DNA from 4 places in the Priestia sp. 10L35 genome. Region 3 is predicted to be linked to each of the others. Evidence: riboswitches for the same ligand, from Rfam matches in the RefSeq annotation. Region 3 holds a riboswitch; each other region holds the start of a gene.
What was found. Region 3 has a riboswitch for S-adenosylmethionine ahead of AC1DEF_RS21805 (methionine ABC transporter ATP-binding protein). Riboswitches for the same ligand answer to the same signal wherever they lie in the genome.
Positions count from the first base shown of each region.

Region 1: another riboswitch for S-adenosylmethionine. It lies ahead of AC1DEF_RS08915 (Na+/H+ antiporter NhaC family protein); the one in region 3 lies ahead of AC1DEF_RS21805 (methionine ABC transporter ATP-binding protein).
Region 2: another riboswitch for S-adenosylmethionine. It lies ahead of mtnW (2,3-diketo-5-methylthiopentyl-1-phosphate enolase); the one in region 3 lies ahead of AC1DEF_RS21805 (methionine ABC transporter ATP-binding protein).
Region 4: another riboswitch for S-adenosylmethionine. It lies ahead of AC1DEF_RS05570 (sulfite oxidase-like oxidoreductase); the one in region 3 lies ahead of AC1DEF_RS21805 (methionine ABC transporter ATP-binding protein).

Region 1 covers NZ_JBFTKA010000002.1:579,375-582,609, reverse strand. Annotated here, with positions in the region: gene AC1DEF_RS08925 (ABC transporter ATP-binding protein) at 1-584, shown strand, start outside; gene AC1DEF_RS08920 (ABC transporter permease) at 577-1,344, shown strand; SAM riboswitch class I at 1,446-1,552, shown strand; gene AC1DEF_RS08915 (Na+/H+ antiporter NhaC family protein) at 1,638-2,948, shown strand; gene AC1DEF_RS08910 (hypothetical protein) at 2,988-3,116, opposite strand.
Region 2 covers NZ_JBFTKA010000004.1:310,103-313,337, forward strand. Annotated here, with positions in the region: gene AC1DEF_RS17185 (2-hydroxy-3-keto-5-methylthiopentenyl-1-phosphate phosphatase) at 1-258, opposite strand, end outside; gene mtnW (2,3-diketo-5-methylthiopentyl-1-phosphate enolase) at 255-1,499, opposite strand; SAM riboswitch class I at 1,580-1,686, opposite strand; gene AC1DEF_RS17195 (pyridoxal phosphate-dependent aminotransferase) at 1,817-2,989, opposite strand; gene AC1DEF_RS17200 (carbon-nitrogen family hydrolase) at 3,102-3,235, shown strand, end outside.
Region 3 covers NZ_JBFTKA010000006.1:301,271-304,505, forward strand. Annotated here, with positions in the region: gene AC1DEF_RS21790 (YusG family protein) at 1-217, shown strand, start outside; gene AC1DEF_RS21795 (toprim domain-containing protein) at 399-749, shown strand; gene AC1DEF_RS21800 (thioredoxin family protein) at 764-1,063, shown strand; SAM riboswitch class I at 1,244-1,351, shown strand; gene AC1DEF_RS21805 (methionine ABC transporter ATP-binding protein) at 1,483-2,508, shown strand; gene AC1DEF_RS21810 (methionine ABC transporter permease) at 2,501-3,169, shown strand; gene AC1DEF_RS21815 (MetQ/NlpA family ABC transporter substrate-binding protein) at 3,187-3,235, shown strand, end outside.
Region 4 covers NZ_JBFTKA010000001.1:1,075,180-1,078,414, reverse strand. Annotated here, with positions in the region: gene moaC (cyclic pyranopterin monophosphate synthase MoaC) at 1-249, shown strand, start outside; gene AC1DEF_RS05575 (MogA/MoaB family molybdenum cofactor biosynthesis protein) at 262-774, shown strand; gene AC1DEF_RS05570 (sulfite oxidase-like oxidoreductase) at 808-1,470, opposite strand; SAM riboswitch class I at 1,546-1,652, opposite strand; gene AC1DEF_RS05565 (hypothetical protein) at 1,797-2,165, opposite strand; gene AC1DEF_RS05560 (putative polysaccharide biosynthesis protein) at 2,179-3,235, opposite strand, start outside.

The DNA.
Region 1 (3,235 bases), on a different contig from region 3:
CATCAGAACGCTTGGATGAAGTGATTGCTTTAGTAAAGCTTGAAAACAGCATTCATGCAAAAGTGAAGACGTATTCTCTTGGGATGAGACAGCGTTTAGGAGTAGCTCAAGCTATTTTACATAAGCCTGCATTGCTTTTACTAGACGAACCAACAAACGGTCTAGACCCAGCGGGAATGAGAGAATTTCGTACATATTTACAAACCCTCTGCAGGGAAGAAGGAATTTCGATCTTAATCGCGAGCCACTTATTAAAAGAAGTAGAAGCACTATGTGACCGCGTTGGCATTATTCAAGACGGTGAGTTAAAAGCCATTCAAGATCTATCTCCAAATCGTCAAGATCAAGGAACGTACGTAGAATTTGAAGTGTCTGATGCGCAAAAAGCAGCGGATCTTTTATCACAAGAATTTGAAGTAACGATGAGATCACATAGTATCGACGTGGCGATTGTAAAAGAACAAATTCCAGCTGTGAATAAAAAATTAGTGGACAGCGATATTTTAGTCTACCGAATCACTCCTGTGTATGAGACGCTTGAAGATTCGTTTATGTCCGTTACGGAAGGAGAGCACCATGCTTAAGCTAATTCAAAATGAACATATGAAATGGTTTCATAAAAGAAGTACAAAAGTCACGTTTATTACAATCGGTATTTTAACTCTTTGTATGGCTCTTTTAATGAAGAAAGTAGCAAACAGTGCAGGAACAGAAGACAACATTTTGAACTTCCTGTCATTTAGTTCAGGTATGCTGATTCTCGTTCAATTTTTCGCGCTTGCTGTTGGAGGGTCAATGGTTGCAAAAGAGTTTGAAGCAGGTACCATTAAGCTTCTTTTAATTCGCCCTGCTAGACGTTCAACGATTTTAGCATCCAAGTACATAACCCTCATTTTAATTAGCTTGTATTATTTACTGAGCTATTTGCTTTTTTCGTTTGTATGGGGAGCATTGTTCTTTGGCTTTACCAGTCTAGAAGGAGATGCGCAGCTGCTTAAAAACATTACGCTTACGTATGACAGCGCGTATATGGAAACGTTTATGATGATGACATTTGCATTCATGCTGTCGTCTTTATTCAGAAACAGCGCGCTTGCTTCCAGTCTGGCTATTGTCGTAAGTATCGGGGCAAAAGCAGTAACAGGACTAGTATCACAGTTTGGTTTATGGTGGGGAAAATTTTTACTGTTCGCCAACACAAACTTTGTGCAGTATATGGACGGAATGAAGACGATGTTTGACGGCATGACGATTCCATTTTCCATTTTCATCTTAGTTGCGCATTTTGTCTTCTTTATGGGCGTGGCATGGGCAGCGTTTTTAAAACGAGACGTAGCTAATTGATGTGAGAATTTTCGCACTATATATTTTTCTAAAATAGCATTTGACAATTAAATAAAAAGAGATTACAGTAGTGAAAGACTATTTTTAAAACAACTATAAACTTCTTATCAAGAGAGACGGAGGGACTGGCCCTATGATGTCTCGGCAACTGGCTGTACGCAGTGCGGTGCCAAATCCAGCAGACGATGTTTCGTTTGGAAGATGAGAAGGGTAATCTTATGATACAAATAAGAGACCTCTTCTTATCAATAAGAAGAGGTCTTTTTTTATTACGTAAACAAGAGGTGTTAAGAATGGAACAACAAAAAGGAAACGGCTGGGCGCTGTTACCGCTGGGCGTCTTTTTAGTCCTGTTTGTCGGATCAGGAATTATAACGGGAGATTTTTATAAGCTGCCTGTATTAGTAGCCATTATCATTGCAGCCATCGTGGCGCTGGCTATGAACCGCAAAGATTCACTTAATGTAAAAGTGGAGCGTTTTGCTAAAGGAGCAGGGCATCCTGATATCATTATTATGGTGCTTATTTTTATTTTAGCAGGTGCTTTTTCTCAAGTTGCTAAAGGCATGGGAGCTGTTGATTCAACGGTAAACTTAGCGCTTTCTGTGCTTCCGCAAAGCTTAGTGGTAGTCGGAATCTTTGTTATTGGCGCATTCATTTCCATTTCGATGGGAACATCAATGGGAACAATCGCTGCGCTAGGGCCTATTGCTGTAGGAATCAGTGAGCAAGCGCATGTATCCATTACATTGGCCATTGCTGCCGTTATTGGTGGTGCAATGTTTGGAGATAATTTATCGATAATTTCTGATACAACCATTGCAGCAGTTCGTACGCAAAAAACAAATATGTCAGATAAATTAAAAGTAAACTTTTTTATTGTCCTTCCTGCAGCGATTGTTACGGTAATTTTATTGCTTGTAATGACGCTAGGCAATACATCATCAGTAGAAATTAAGGATTTTAGCTGGTTTAAAATCTTGCCTTATGTCGGCGTACTCGTTGCTGCCATATTTGGTGCAAACGTATTAAGCATTTTAACCGGAGGAATTGTGCTAGCCGGCGTGATTGGATTAGCTGACGGAAGCTACACGCTTTCTTCTCTTGCTAAAACTGTGACAGAAGGTATTGGCGGAATGTCAGAGTTAATTATTTTATCTCTGCTAATCGGCGGAATGGTTGAGCTTATTCGCTATAATGGCGGTATTCAGTTCTTATTGAATTTATTAACACGACGCATTCAAACAAAAAAAGGCGGAGAATTCAGCATCGCTGGACTGGTAAGTTTAACAAATTTAGCAACGGCTAATAACACGATTTCAATTATTACGGCAGGTCCGTTAGCAAAAGAAATCTCTGATAAGTATTCAATTGATAATCGTAAATCAGCCAGTCTGCTTGACTTGTTTTCATGCAGCGTTCAAGGGCTTATCCCTTACGGCGCACAAATGCTTCTCGCAGCAGGATTTGCTAAAGTTTCACCGATTGAGATTATTCCATTAACATTCTACCCAATGTTAACAGCGGTTTGCGGGATCATTGCAATTGTAATTGGATTTCCTCGTTTAAATAAAAAGTCAAAGTCATCTAAAGAAGCTGCGTAATATCAAACCCTTAAAAAGAATGTTCTTTTTAAGGGTTTTTTACTGTTTAAAAAAATCAGTCGGCTTTTCATCATCTAACTCCTTCCAAAGCGTCTCGTTCTGTTTAAGTGCATAAGCCGCTCCTCCAATTTCAATTCCGCATAATAAAATGAATAATAAAATACCCATGAAATGACCTCCTTACGTAAATGAGTAAAAACACGATGGTAACGGGTTTAGCTTCTTGCTGTTTCACTTTATAATGAGAATAAAGTATGAAACGCGTTTCAGCGCAAGAGAAAAAGGTG
Region 2 (3,235 bases), on a different contig from region 3:
TGTATAGGCAATAAAATCATCAAATCCATCTCGAATAGCAGACGTCTCTAAAATATAAGAAATAATATCTTCTTTTAATTCCACTGGGAGCAAGGCAAACATTTGCCCAACTCCTTCTTGAATGGAGACGCGCTGTGCCAACACGTCGTCTTTAATACTTTCCCACTCCGGAGGAGCAAATTGTTTCATAATAGCAATAATGTTATCGCTATTTGTAATTGTTCCATCAAAGTCACAAAAGATTTTTAACGATGTCATGCTTTCACCTCTACTGTTCCCCATAGTTGCAAAGCTTTTTGCAACTCTTTTGATTCTTCAGCTTTTTCGGCTAGTGTTTGATGAGAGAGTACTGCATCTATCGCCGCACGGAAGGCTTTTCCTCCTCCGATAGCTCCGTCTGGATGACCGTGAACTCCGCCTCCTGCATTAATAATGCTGTCGATTCCAAAGTCCTTCACAAGCTGCGGTACCATTCCAGGATGAATTCCTGCTGAAGGAACCGGGAAAGACTGCTTATATTTGTATACAGGACGCGTTAATTCGTAGGCAATGCCTGTCGTATCTTCAAGAGAAAGCGCTACGCTTCCGTATGGTGATGGAAACAGTGAGAAATCTGCTCCGGCTAAACGCAATAGCTTTCCAAGCAGCAATGAATTTGAAAAACCGTAAAACTCTGATGGCGTAAGCGCTCCGCTAACAGCTGGGTGTGCCATAATCGGCAAGTTAATTTCATCGTCTTCTCGAAGTGCCTGCAGTACGTCTAACCCGTAAGCAAATACGTTGAATAAAAGAGCATCGGCTCCTAGCTCAGCTGCTTTTCTCGCTTTTTCTTTTAACTCAAACGTTCGTCCCGTTAAATTAACAGCATACAGCGTGCGGTGTCCCGTTTTTTCGTATACTTCATTCAGTACTTTTTTCCCTTCTGTAACGCGAGCTTCAAAAGGTGTTCGTTCACTATCAAACAAAATCTCGTCGTCTTTAACCAAATCCACTCCGCCAAGCGCTTGCTCACGCAGCTGAGTTGTTAAGTACGTCATACCTCTTCCAATCACGCCTTTAAAAATACTCATCACAAGCGGACGGTCATAAACGCCTAGTTTCTCTCGGATACCTTCTATTCCAAAGCGCGGTCCTGGGAATTCAGCTAATAATTCATCAGGAAAATTCAAGTCTAATAATTTCACTTTTCCATCAAGTGATAGTTTTCCGAAAACCGTAACTAAAATAGCCGGTAAATCTCTTGAAAAGTTGGCAGTTGGATAAGCAATTTTGACAATAGCCTGCTTAATTTCTCCGCCTAAATATCCGTTTACACGTTCGCAATCTTGAAGCTCAGTTACGGACACGACGCGCCCTTTATGCTTTTGAAGCTGCTGTTGATCTAAAAGCGGCAGATCTGTCCATGAGCCGACGGTTAGTCCTAAAGCGATTCCTTCCGCTTTTTTATGAAAATTCCCTTTATTATCATGTAGTAAGTAGCTTGCAACGATTTCGCTCATTATGCTAAAAACTCCCTTGCTGTTTAATATCGTTAATAAAAAAAACCTCTTCTGTGATTAAGAAGAGGCTTTCGTTGCTCTTCTTATCTCTCAGCTGCTGCTGCAAGAATTAGCACCGTGCTTAACATGCGTTAAGTCGGTTGCCGGGCTTCATCGGGCTAGTCCCTCCACCTACTCTTAATAAGAAAGTTGCTATTTATTTAATTTAAATTCGTAGATTATATACTAAATACAAAATACCGCTAGGATTTATCGGTTATTAATCTCGTTAACTTCTTACATATTAAGCCAACTCAAAAAGGATTGTCAATGCGTTTTTAAAATAAATTTAATTTTTTTATTCGAGATACTGCTTCTCTCATGCGCTCTTCATCCGTCAGCATTCCTACGCGCACATAGCCTTCACCATATGTTCCAAAGCCTACACCAGGCGCCACTACAACGTGGGCTTTTTCAAGAAGTAAATCTGAAAACTGTTCGGAAGTATATCCTTCAGGAACTTTTAGCCATGCAAAAAAGGAGCCTGCTGGAGATGTAACATCCCAACCAATTTCTCGAAGCCCTTGAATAAAGGTATTGCGTCTAGATTCATAGCGCTTAACTAAATCATTCACACATTGTTGAGATTCCACCAGAGCTGCGGCGGCTGCCTCTTGAACCGCCCCAAATAGACTGACATACATATGATCTTGAAGAAGATTAATAGCTTCTACAACACTTTCATTTCCTACAGCAAATCCAACTCGCCATCCCGCCATGTTATACGTTTTAGAAAGAGTATAAATTTCAATTCCCGTCTCTTTTGCACCAGGAGTCTGTAAAAAGCTGATTGGCTTTTTACCATCAAATCCAATTGCTCCGTAAGCAAAGTCGTGTACCACACAAATATCGTGCTTGGCAGCAAACGCCACGGTGTCTTCAAAAAATTCTGCCGTTGCCACTGCACCAGTAGGATTATTCGGATAGTTTAAAAACATGAGCTTTGCCTGTTCTTTAGCACGTTCACTTATCTCTTCGTATACGGGTAGAAAATGATTTTCAGCCGTGAGCGGCATCACTTCCATCTTGGCTTTTGCAAGCTCTACTCCAGACCAGTAATCAGGATACCCAGGATCCGGAACCAGCACCGTATCTCCAGGGTTTAATAAGCACTGCGGGATTTCTACAAGTCCACCTTTCCCGCCAAACAAAATAGCTACTTCTTTTTCAGGATCCACATCAACGCCATATTCTCGTTTATAAAAAGTCGCAACGGCCTCTTTTAAAAACTGGTGCCCCCGAAACGGAGAATATTTATGATGCATAGGATTAGCACTTGCTTTTTGCAGTGTTTCTACAATATGTGAAGGAGTAGGCTGATCAGGATTTCCCTGCCCTAAGTTAATAACGTCGTGACCTTGGGCCATTACTTTTCCTACCTTGCCTACAAGTGATGCAAAAAATTGTTTTGGTAAACTTTTTAATAGTTCCGATTGCTCAAATTGTTTCATCATCGCACACCTTCTCAAAAAATTCTTGAAATTCTAGTCACAAATAATATATTGTAATACTCAACTTGTAAAGTCATTTTTTTCAACTACTAAAAAAAGGACGGATGATAAAGTGAGTGTAAAAATTACGTGTTTGCAGCTTGATATTGCGTTTGGAAACCCAACTAAAAACCGAAAATATATCGAACAAAAAATGACGGAAGCCCTGAAAGAAAACCCTGATATCCTTGTGCTTCCTGAGCTATG
Region 3 (3,235 bases):
AGATCGCGTTACAGCTAAATTTCATGACGGCGGTATGAAATTATATGTTGATAAGCAGCCAATTGGTGAAGTTAGTTACGGAACAAGCGGCAATGAATACCGCTTTGAAGAAGGTTATTCGCAAGAAAATAATAAGTTCTATCAATATACGGATGTACAAAAACAAGGTGAAACGCAAAAATATACAGACTGCGACGAAGAAGCAGGATGGTGCTAAACAGTGGCAACTGCCACTGTTTTTCTTGTCTTATGGAAACAATATGGCCTAAGCTGCTTTTTAAAACAGTTCTTTCTTGCAAATTTCTTTTAAAAAACAGGTGAACTGTGATACATTAACGAATATTGTATAGCATAAAGAAATGATGTTACTATACAACTGACGATTATGGGTGATGAAAATGGGGCTAATTGAAATTGAAAAAGTAATTATTGTCGAAGGAAAATCAGATAAAAAGCGTATCCAAGATATCATTCGAGAACCAATTGAAATTATCTGTACAAACGGTACGATTAGTTTATCAAAGCTGGATGAAATTATTGACTGTACGTTTAACAAAGAGGTATACATACTTGTTGACTCTGATGATTCAGGGAATAAGCTAAGAAAACAATTTAAACGAGAGCTTCCGGAAGCAGAGCATCTATATATTGATAAAATGTACCGAGAGGTTGCTGCCGCCCCTAGACATCACATAGCAACAGTATTACTGAGTGCCAATATCGATGTTAATGCAGAATTTTTAACATAAAAGGAATGAGCAACATGCAAGAATGGAGCGAAAAACAGCTTGACGATCAGTTAAAAGAAGGACAAAGAACGTTTATCTTTTTCCATACACCTTTTTGCGGGACATGTCAGCTGGCAAAAAAAATGTTAACCGTAGCAGAAGCGATGCTGCCCGGTGTGACCATCGGAATGAGCAATTTAAATTATATGCCTTCAAAAGCAGAAATATTTTCAATTGAAAGTGTACCTTGTTTGATTGAAGTGAAAAATGGCGAAATGGTAAAAAAACTCTATGCGTTTCATTCCATCGAGCACGTACTTGAAGAGCTTCGATAATCAAACGTTTGTTTAAAATGAAGAAATTGAAAGAGAGTGAACCGTTGGGGCTGTTGGAATCTTGGGATATTATCCCAAGAACAAAATCTGTTGACAGCCTATCTGACACATGCTAAAATCACACTCATGAATGTTCATAAATGAATGAATATTTCCCAAAAACAAAATAATTGTTGCGAACTCTTATCAAGAGAGGTGGAGGGACTGAGCCCTGTGAAACCCGGCAACCGTCAGACTAACTGAAATGGTGCCAATTCCTGCAAAGCTATGCGCTTTGAAAGATGAGAGAAAGGATTAAATATCGAGCCTTTCTGTCATGCGCAGAGAGGCTTTTTTGATGGGGAAAATTGTTTTACGGCTTTTTCATCCTATAGGGCAACCTAACATAATTAAGTTTTTACTAAAGAAGGTGAAGAAATATGATTACATTAACAGACGTTACAAAAATTTATCAGGCCAAAAGTGGTCAAATAACAGCTGTTGATAATGTGAATCTAACCGTTAACCAAGGTGAAATTTACGGAATTATTGGTTATAGCGGAGCGGGGAAAAGTTCTTTAATTCGCTTGCTAAACGGGTTAGAAACACCAACGACAGGAACGGTAGAAGTAGCAGGTAATGATATTGGAAAAATTAAAGGCGGAAAACTCAGAAAAGCTAGACAAGAAATTAGTATGGTATTTCAGCACTTTAATATCTTGTGGTCGCGTACGGTGCGAGAAAATATTGCTTTTCCGTTAGAAATAGCAGGGATCTCAAAAGAAAAAAGAATGAAACGAGTAGACGAGCTTATCAAGTTAGTCGGGCTTGAAGGGCGTGAAAATGCTTATCCATCACAGCTTAGCGGTGGACAAAAGCAGCGTGTTGGTATTGCTCGAGCGCTAGCCAATAACCCAAAAGTATTGCTGTGTGATGAAGCAACATCAGCGCTTGATCCTCAAACGACAGATTCCATTTTAGATCTGTTAGTAGATATTAATGAGAAGCTAGGGTTAACCATTGTATTGATTACTCATGAAATGCACGTTATTCGTAAAATTTGTCATCGGGTAGCCGTTATGGAAAATGGGGCAGTGGTAGAAGAAGGACAAGTGCTAGAAGTATTCAGAAAACCTAAGCAGCCGATTACAAAACGATTCGTTCAACAGATTTCTGAACCAGAAGAAACGTTTGAAACAATTGAACAAGTACAGGGGTTATATCCAAGCGGGCAAATTATTCAGCTGACGTTTGTTGGCGGAAAAGCAGAGCAACCGCTCATTACAACGATTTTAAAACAGTTTGATGTAACGATTAATATTTTGCAAGGAAAGATTTCTCATACACAAACAGGTTCATACGGGACGTTGTTCGTTCATTTAGACGGAGAATTAACAGAAGTTGAAAAAGTCATTGCATACATTCATGAGCAGCAGGTAGAAGTGGAGGTAATGACAAATGCTTGAGAAACTATTTCCGAACGTTATTTTAGATGATTTTATTCAAGCGACAAATGAAACACTATATATGACGGCTATTTCAGTTATAGCCACGTTTGTTCTAGGTATTTTATTGGGCTTGCTTTTATTTTTAACGTCCAAAGGACAGCTCTGGCAAAACAAACCTTTATATGCCATTGTGTCAGCAGTTGTAAATATCTTTCGTTCCATTCCATTCATTATTTTAATTGTTTTACTGATTCCATTTACCAAAGCATTGGTAGGAAGTATTTTAGGCGCTAATGCAGCGTTACCTGCTTTAATTGTGGGAGCAGCACCATTTTATGCGCGTCTTGTAGAAATTGGTCTGCGTGAAATTGATAAAGGTGTTATTGAAGCTGCTAAATCAATGGGAGCAACAACAAGCACTATTATCTTTAAAGTGCTGTTACCTGAATCGCTGCCAGCTTTAATTTCTGGTTTGACGGTAACGACGATTGCGCTAGTCGGCTATACGGCAATGGCGGGTGTGATTGGAGCTGGAGGTCTTGGGAATCTTGCATATTTAGAAGGATTCCAGCGCAGTCATAATGATGTAACGCTAGCTGCTACGATCTTAATTTTGATTATTGTATTTATTATCCAACTTATTGGAGATGCGATTACTGCAAAAATTGATAAAAGATAAAGGGAGGATTATTTATTATGAAAAAATGGCTTTCGGCTTTAGCACTAACATCTGCGCTAGTAGTAG
Region 4 (3,235 bases), on a different contig from region 3:
TTAAAAGGCGTAAACCTTTCATTTGACTGGGATACAAGCAATGATCAGTACGGTTTATTAATAGAAGCAACTGTTAAAACGGAAGGCTCAACGGGCGTTGAAATGGAAGCTTTAACCGCTGCTTCTGCCTGCGCTCTAACCGTTTATGATATGTGTAAAGCCATTGATAAAGGCATGATTATCGGCGAAACGTATCTGCTTGAAAAATCTGGCGGCAAAAACGGTGACTACAAGCGTACGGAAGCGTAAAGGAGGTACATAATGAGCGTACATGAACATAAAGCCAAAGCAACACAGCCCGTTCGCTGCAAAGTCATTACGGTATCAGATACACGCACAAAAGAAACCGATAAAAGCGGCGCGCTAATGATCCAACTTCTGAAAGAACACGACATGCAGGTCGCTTCCTATGAAATTGTAAAAGACGACCAAACGTCGATTCAACAAGCGATACTTGCCGGATGCAGTGCTGAGGACATTGACGTTGTTCTCACAAACGGCGGGACTGGCATTACAAAACGAGACGTCACAATTGAAGCCGTTCAAGCGCTGATTCATAAAGAAATCGTTGGGTTTGGCGAGCTGTTTCGCATGCTGAGCTACACCGAAGACATTGGCAGCGCAGCAATTATGAGCCGGGCAATTGCCGGGACGATTAACGAAAAAGCCGTTTTTTCTACACCAGGATCAAGCGGTGCTGTTCGTCTAGCTATGACCAAGCTGATTTTGCCTGAACTTCGCCACGTTGTGTGGGAATTAAACCGGCAGCGCTGACAAAATGCCTATGCACACGCATAGGCATTTTCATTAATCATAGTCTTTATGTACCCACTCATCTTCTGGAATGCCTAAATCTTCTCCAGAAAAACGCTCTTCTTTAAACGGATCTCCTCTAAGATGAAAGCCGTTTTGCTCCCAAAAGCCAGGATGATTTTCATCAATAGCTTCAAAGCCTCGAAGCCATTTAACACTTTTCCAAAAGTACAAATGCGGAACAACCAATCGCAGCGGATATCCGTGCTTAGCTGTAAGCGGCTCTCCGTTAAAGGAATGAGCGAGAAGAATATCGTCTCTCAGTAAATCTTTTACCTCAATGTTTGACGTATAGTCATTATCTCCATGTAGCATGATGTATTTACTTTTTAACTCCAAGCCAACTGCTTTTAAAAAGTCTGTAAACAGCACGCCCGTAAATTCATTATCAAGCTTTGTCCATCTCGTTACGCAGTGAATATCACATTTCACCGTTGTTTGCGGCATGTCCAATATATCTTGATACGAAAGCGTCACTTCTTTGTTTACTAATCCAAACACTCGAAGCGTCCACTCCTCTAAGTTATACTCCGGCACGTCGCCTTCATGTAAAATCGGAAAGCGCTCCGTTACTACCTGACCCGGAGGCACTCGTCCTTCATACCTTGGATCAATTTCTGGTGTTTTCATTCGTTTGATACGGTCTGCTTTGTTCAAATTATCACCTCATTGTTTTTTATACATAAAAAGCCCTTCCTTAAATAAATAAGGAAGAGCTTTGTTTCAGCTTCTTCCTTATCTCTAAGAGCAGTACACTCTTAAGGATTTGGCACCATTCTGTCATAGACAGCGGTTGCCGGGTTTCACAGGGCCAGTCCCTCCACCTCTCTTGATAAGGAAACAAATTGTATTTGTTTTATGTAATAAAGTCAGTATTAAGCTTTTTGTCATAATTGTCAATATTATTTTTCTTTTCCGCAAAAAAACTTTAAAAACAGGTAGGGTTATAAGATTTTAGTAGACTAAAATACCATGTAAAACCTTTACCCTTCTCCATCAATCATCGTATACTTCTTGGCAAAGCGCTTAGAATAAATTTGCTCATCCTCTTGTCCATCGTTAAAAACAAGTCGGTTATGATCAATATCTTTTTCTTTTAACATATAGCCTTTTTCATTCATCATATGAATATATTCATCTAAATGTCCTTTTTTCACCATATAGTGAAGAGCATCATCTGAATCTGTAGTCCTCGCTACATCTTGACTTCCCACTTCTAGCTTGAATACAGCTGTTGCTGTTTGAACGGGACGATAATCTCCAAACAATCTTTCCCAATTTAATAGCAGCAGCGCGCCGGAAATTATTATACACCCTCCAGCCGCCACGGTTAGTACAAATCGCTTTGACACTACTTTCTCTCCTTTACATTCTTTTTCTTCTATTTAATACAACGGATTGCCCTAAACTTGTTTTTACGCCAAGCCCTAGATACACGGCAGCACCTAAAGCAATTGAAATACAAGATGTGCTCATCGCAAGTGAAGATACAGACAGCTTATTTTCTAAAAAATAGTGAGAAGTATAATTGCCGATAATCACAGCGGCTGACATTACACTTACTAATAAAACAGGTGTCAACGCAGCTTGTCCCAGTGATTGAACTCGGTAAGAAATGGATTTTTCAATTAAATAAAAGTTATATATAACCGATACACCATACCCTCCGTAAGTCGCGACAACCGGTCCAATTTCTCTTAAGCTTGAAACCAGCAGTACGTTTAATACTATCTTCACAACAATTCCTAAGCCCAAGCCTAAAATTAGCTTCTTTTGCTGATTAATTCCTTGGAGAATTGCGGCTGTTACTGTAAAAAGAGCAAATAAAATGGCAGCAGGCGCGTACCATTGTAAAACAATTCCACCGATTTCAGGACTGTTTTTTTCTCCAAAAATCATCATATATACCGGCTTGCCTAATAAACAAAGCCCCACGGCAGCAGGAAGAGTAAAAAATAACAGCAGCTGCAGCGTTTTTGTAATTTCCCCTTTTACTTCCCGTAAATTTCCTTGCACAAAGGAAGACGTAATGCCCGGAATCAGTGACATGCTGAAGGCAGTCGCTAACGATACTGGCACCATCACCAAAATCTGGGCTAATCCAATAACGGAGTTGATCGTTTCAGCTTTAGCTTGTCCATATCCTATTGATTGAAAGAGCATGTTAATCGTAAACGTATCAATATTTTGATAGATAGGAATAGCTAAACCAACTAATACAAACGGAACGGCGTACGTTACAAGCTCTTTGGACATTGAAGAGAACGAAACGGACTTATTATTCTTTCCGCTGTTCACTTCTTTCATAATCAACCGCTTGCGCTTCAAATAAACCGCTCCAAGAATCCCAATTCCCCCTACGCCTCCAATAAACGCTCCAAACGTGCCGATTCCAACAGCTTTTGTCATTGTGCTATGAAAA